2 regions of the Labrenzia sp. R5_0 genome follow, and region 1 is predicted to be linked to the other one. Evidence: predicted binding sites of a transcription regulator. Region 1 holds the regulator's gene; the other holds the start of a gene.
The links. Region 1 encodes LexA, which represses DNA repair genes until DNA is damaged. Its sites were predicted from a motif close to TGTTCNNNNTGTGTTCNG; they were not measured.
Positions count from the first base shown of each region.

Region 2: uvrA (excinuclease ABC subunit UvrA) is a predicted target of LexA. The motif match lies at 1,295-1,312, and genes of this name have one in related genera.

Region 1 is NZ_JAGHRK010000007.1:126,821-130,022, forward strand. Features, by position in the region: gene J7447_RS27180 (ComEC/Rec2 family competence protein) at 1-976, shown strand, start outside; gene lexA (transcriptional repressor LexA) at 981-1,691, opposite strand; gene J7447_RS27190 (hypothetical protein) at 1,813-2,616, opposite strand; gene J7447_RS27195 (acyl-CoA synthetase) at 2,709-3,202, opposite strand, start outside.
Region 2 is NZ_JAGHRK010000001.1:1,804,220-1,807,421, forward strand. Features, by position in the region: gene uvrA (excinuclease ABC subunit UvrA) at 1-1,098, opposite strand, end outside; gene J7447_RS08280 (single-stranded DNA-binding protein) at 1,683-2,237, shown strand; gene J7447_RS08285 (hypothetical protein) at 2,299-2,775, opposite strand.

The sequences.
Region 1 (3,202 bases):
TATAGGAGCTCATCACTTCAGCCGCATCGCGCCCTATGGCTTAGTCGGCAACTTGCTGGGAATGCCGGTGTTTTCACTTGTTGTGATGCCGATGGGAGTACTTGCATTCGTTCTGATGCCCTTCGGCCTTGCAGTTCTCCCTCTGGCTGTCATGTCTTTCGGAGTTTCACTTCTGTTGAAGGTTGCCTCCTTTACTGCGGCCCTTGATGCCGGCAGCGGAACTTCCGGAAGGCTCGACGGGGCTGCTGCATTGCTGTTGCTATCAGCATTATTTGCCGGATTGTTGGTGCCTGGCAGAAAGCGTGTGCTCGCAGGAGTGCCTCTCGTCGCAGGAATATTGATTGTTCTCACCAGCCGGCCTCCGGATATCCAGATTGCTGCAAGCGGCTCTCGAATAGCTGCCCGCGATGAAACGGGAACTTTGCGTTACGCAGCTAGGGGGAGATCGTTTGCAAGTGATCTCTGGCTGCAGTCGGAAGGAGTGAGGAATGATGCGATCTTGTCGCGCAAGATAAAATCGCCTCAAAGAAATTGCGATGACGACGGTTGTGTCATCAGGGCGTACGTCAATTCTGAGGACGCAGAACGGTTGGATGGCAGGCAATCGTTTCTTGCAATCGCGCAGCCAAAGACATTTGAAGCGTTTCAGCTGGATTGCCGATATGCCGATTTGGTCGTGACCGATCTTGTCGCTCCGGAGAGCTGCGGTGCAGCCCTCGTTCTGGATCACGGTACGCGCACCGAACGTGGCGCCGTCTCCATCTGGCTATCGCCCGGTGATTTCAGCGAGGCCGCAAATGCTACGAGCGGTGCCAGTGCACCGGGCCATCCGCCAAACGAAAATCTGAAAATCGGGAAACTGAAGTTTGCCATCCCGGACCCACCGCGCCCCTGGCATCATCAGGGTACGGTAACGAGAGACAGCCTGCGTCTAGCCGAGCGCGCCTCGGTGGCCGAAGCGCGCGCAGAGGAGTGACTGGTCAATACTGACGAAACAGGGCAACGAGGCGGCCCTGAACACGAACGCGGCCGGGACCGAAGATCCTGGTTTCATATGCCGGGTTGGCTGCTTCAAGAGCGATGGAAGCGCCTTTCTTGCGCAGCCGTTTCAAGGTGGCTTCTTCATCGTCCACGAGTGCAACAACGATGTCGCCACTGTCGGCACTGTCGGTCCGGCGGATAAGAACGGTATCACCGTCCAGAATGCCGGCCTCAATCATGGAATCACCACGAACCTCCAGCGCGTAGTGTTCCCCGCGACCAAGCAGGTCCTGCGGCACTGTGATGGAGTGGCTGTGTGTTTGAATTGCCTCGATGGGCACGCCGGCGGCGATGCGGCCCATGACGGGGATTTCCGTAACACTGGACACCGGCACTGGTGCAGCTTTTTCCGGCTCCGGTTTGCCGAGTGAGCCTTCAATGACTTCAGGTGAGAAGCTGCCTCTTGGCCGTGGAGCGCCCAGGCCGGGTGCGATGGAGTCCGGAAGACGAACAACTTCCATGGCTCTGGCCCGGTTCGGCAGGCGCCGGATGAAGCCACGTTCTTCAAGCGCGGTGATCAGGCGGTGAATGCCGGACTTGGAGCGCAGGTCGAGCGCGTCCTTCATTTCGTCGAAAGACGGCGGCACACCGGTTTCTTTCAGTCTTTCGTGAATGAACATGAGCAGTTCGTACTGCTTGCGCGTCAGCATGTAGGCGTCCCCTGACCGAGAAAACATCTGGTACAAATCAAGAACATGGTACCTGTTCTCATTGTGTTCTGCAAGGGTAAATGTTCTCTTACTGTTCTTGGCTTCGAACAAGTTGCCGTATTCAATCCGTCTCCGATATTGGATTCAGGTCGTCCTTCGATCCGGTCAGGATCAGCAGTTCACAGGTGATCAAAGTCGGCGCGCCACCAGCGGTGAGAATGCCCCGATGCAGTCCACCTTCGAGATCAACGGCGCGGATTGGGACGCAAAGCTCTTGCTCCGGTTTCGCGCCAGCGTTTTCAGTCAGGAGTATCTCGGAGATCAGACCTGTCATCGGCTGGGCGTCGCGGAACGCTGCTCCGGCCAGACTGCCCAGTCCATAGACTTCGTAGGAGGGTGCTTTCAGCTCTTTTGCGAGTTCTTGGATGCTGTCCGTCAGGTCGGCAAACGGAGCGAGTGTGGTGATAAGCGCATTGTAGTCGGTTGTCCGTGACTGTTCGTCATCCTGTTGCACACGAAACAGCGTGAATTCGGTTTCCGGATCCAGCGATGCCACGAACGCTGCGCCTTGCAGGCCGTACCCTTTGATGGCCCCCTGATGCGCAACCTTCAGCGTATGCGGCAGTAAGTGGCCAAGGTGCTCGACTTCTTCCTCATGCCAATAAGCGTGTACATGAGCGAACCATTCACCATCTCGTATCCCGAGAATGGCAACTGCGGACTCAAGCGTTGCGCCTTTCGAGGAGTGCGTGTCGCTGTACCAGGCTGCATGTCGGTCATCGATTGCACAGGCAGGCATCACAAAGTCGAACGCTTCGAGCATCAGCCCGGAAAGATCGAGAACGGCGGAGCTCAGTCCTTGGTGCGTGGCGAAGCGGCCCAGCGTCTCCAGCAAGGGAGTTTGCTCTGCCAGGGAGATTTCCAATGGTTTCGCCAGACATCTGGCATGGGGGAGCCGATTGATGGCACAAGGGCCGGGATGACGAATGTCGGACAGAGATCTGGGGGCGGGCCGTCTCACAACAGGCCTTTCTCGGTCAAATGCTCCCGCACCAGTTTCTTGGTGATCTTGCCATAGGCACTTGTCGGCATTGCGGGAATGAAGAGATAACGTGCAGGCATCTTGTAGCGGGCGATCTTGCCATTCAGATAGTCGCTGAGTTCCTGAGGGTCAGGTGACTTGTCCGGGGCAGCCACACAAACGGCTAGGCCGACTTCGCCCCATTGCCTGTCCGGAATGCCGAGAATTGCGACCTCGGAAATATCCGGATGTGTAAGCAGCACTTCCTCGACTTCCTTCGGGTAGACGTTGGAGCCACCAGAAATGTACATGTCCGACGCTCGGCCTGTCAGGAAGAGGTAGCGCTGTTCATCCATGTGACCGATGTCTCCGGTGCGGAACCAGCCGTTCCGGAAAGACTTCTGGTTGGCGTCTTCGTCTTCCAGATAGCCAGCACAGACTGCCGAACCGATGACGCAGACTTCACCCGTTTCATTGGGGGGCAGGTGAT
Region 2 (3,202 bases), on a different contig from region 1:
TTCCGAAGGAAGATCCTTCCAGGGCGTTGCCATGGACACCTTGAAATGACTGCAGAGTGCTTCCAGCGTCTGGGCATAATAAGGTGATGTCGACCCTGTCTTCGCCCACGGCAGGACAGCTCCTTCGCGCAAGGATAGCGAGTGGTCAGGAACAACCAGGTCTTCTTCAAAAGCGAGTGTCGTTCCAAGGCCATCACAAGTGGGGCAGGCACCGAAGGGATTGTTGAACGAGAACAGACGCGGCTCGATCTCCGGAATGGTGAAGCCGGATACAGGGCAGGCAAATTTTTCGGAAAAGATCAGCCGTTCCGGGTTGCCGTTCTCGTCGGTCTTGTCGGCAAATTCGGCAATTGCAATGCCATCGGCAAGTTTCAGCGCCGTTTCCAGTGAATCGGCAAGCCGACCGGAGATATCGTCACGCACGACGATACGGTCTACGACGACGTCGATATCGTGCTTGAATTTCTTGTCGAGGGCAGGGGCCTCGGAAATCTCATGGAAGGTTCCGTCGATCTTGACGCGCTGGAAACCCTTCTTCATCAGCTCGGCAAGTTCCTTGCGGTACTCGCCCTTGCGGCCGCGAACCATCGGCGCGAGCAGGTAGAGGCGGGCACCTTCTTCCAGCTCCAGAATGCGATCGACCATCTGGCTGACGGTCTGGCTTTCGATCGGCAGACCGGTAGCAGGGGAATAGGGAACGCCGACACGCGCAAACAAAAGGCGCATGTAATCGTAGATTTCCGTAACCGTTCCAACTGTGGAGCGCGGATTGCGGGACGTGGTCTTCTGTTCGATGGAGATTGCCGGCGACAGTCCGTCGATCTGGTCGACGTCCGGTTTCTGCATCATTTCCAGGAACTGACGCGCGTAGGCGGACAGGCTTTCCACGTACCGCCGCTGTCCTTCTGCATATATGGTGTCGAAGGCGAGTGACGACTTGCCTGAGCCAGACAGGCCGGTCATGACAATCAACTTGTCGCGGGGCAGGTCCAGGTCGACGCCCTTGAGATTATGCTCTCGTGCGCCACGGATGCTGATGACCCGTGTTGGGTCCGCCTTCCAGGCTTCTTCCGACTGCGATCCCTTGGCTGTCTTCATTGTCGTTCTTCCTGACCGCATGCGTCGCCCAAAGACGATTGTTGCTCTCGCATACGCTAAGATGGTCCATTGCCGATGATGTCTGTTTGCCCCGATATAGCAGTTTCGGGCGGAGCTTCCAGTGAGGCATTTTCATTATCGTGCCAGAGGCACTCGTCGATGCGATGCCTGATTGAATCGCTTTTACAGAAATGATAAGAACAAAACAAGTACATTAACGATTGCCGCGTCAGGAGCCGAGCAGAAATAGGTGACCGAAACCTCGCAGTTCATGAGATAATGTCCTGACAGAAAAATCGGGGCTTGATTGGAACAAAAGTGGAGCAAATTGTAACTTTGTGCAATCAAGGATTGTGTCTGTCGACTTTGCTCGAATTTTAGGCGGATGAACCAGGCAGCAGTTTGTGAGTTGCCTTGTGGAAAATGAGTGAAGCCTGGCGAAAATAGCGGCGAAGCTGTTGGCGTGCCGTTAGGGTTCTGGTTTCTAGCAGCAAAGCTTGCAACGTTGACCGTTTATCGACACGTGCCGGAGAAGCACACGAACATCGTCGGCGGGGTCAACGAAAAACAAACAGGAGTTCAGTATGGCGGGCAGCGTCAACAAAGTAATTTTGGTCGGCAATCTGGGAGCAGACCCGGAAATCCGCCGTACGCAGGATGGCCGCCCGATCGCCAATCTCCGGATTGCGACGTCGGAATCCTGGCGCGACCGCAACACCGGTGAGCGTCGTGAAAAGACGGAGTGGCACCGCGTCGTGATCTTCAACGACGGTCTTTGCAAAGTTGCGGAGCAATATCTGCGCAAGGGATCAAAGGTTTATCTCGAAGGCCAGCTTCAGACTCGCAAATGGCAGGATCAGTCCGGTCAGGACCGGTACTCCACCGAGATCGTGCTGCAGGGCTTCAACTCCAACCTGACCATGCTTGACGGCCGCGGCGAAGGTGGCGGTGCATCCGGCGGTCTTCCCGATTACGGCAATGACTCACAAGGCGGTGGCGGAGGCGGCTTCGGCGGCGGTGGTTCCGGTTCCGGCGGGAATTTCGGTGGTGGCTACGGCGGCGGTTCCAGCAGCGGTGGCGGTTACGGCGGTCCGTCCGGTGGCGGTGGCGGCCCTATGGACGACGAAATTCCGTTCTGATCTTTTTCTGCCCTACCGGGTGCGGTCCCATGCTTTGGGGCCGCGCACCAGGGTATGTTGATCAACCGCCGACGTTCGGGTCGTAAGGCGTGTTCGGGTCATCAACGCCGTCGTAATATTCCTTCGCACTGCCGAGACCACAGTGATAGACGGCTTCTTCTGCGCGTGTGTCGCCACCCGTAATCGGGGCGCCGTTGTGATGCGCGAATTCATGAATGATGGTGGCCAGCACCATCCACCTGCCCATTTTAAAGGCCCGGTCACCAACCGCGATTTCCCCTGAAGGAACGTGGATTTCCCCATGTAGCGGTGAAATGGTCGGTCCGTAATTCACCCAAATCGAGCTGTCGTTGATCATGTCCGACAAGCTTCGCCCCTTGGGCAGCGTCCGGAAATAGGCATTACATCCCGGGTTGTTCTTGACCATCTTGAAAAGCTTGTTTCTGGCCCATTTCAGCTTTGAATACTGGGAAGAGTTGAAACTTGTGTATTTCCAGATCGGTGACGAATGGTCACCAACATTGAATTGAAACGGCATTTGGCTCTCCGGTAATGTCTCACGTACTCGTGAAGCCGTAGATACCCCTTTGACGAAGAAGGCGGCGTGATGCCAATCACGCCAGGTAGTTTTTCCAAACAGCCGCAGTTCTGCCGTTTCTGGCACCGTGATGGTGGGCAGCTGTACTGTCAGCAACGAGGCAAAATCGTCACAGTCGCCTGATTTCAAACCTGTGTAGGACGGCGCCCCTTAACCATCTGATGAACCCTGTTATAGTATCAAACGGTTTACGGGCGCAGTTTCCGGGAATCGGGTCGCGGGGCCCGGTTGCACGGTAACTGCGTTGCCATATCACGCTCGGATGTAGAACATCCTCGGCGGATATGCCGAACAGCCTTCGATCCTTGCAGGGAAGCAATAAAACCCTGGTGACTTGGGCAAGGCGTCAGGTTCGAAAAGATTTAAA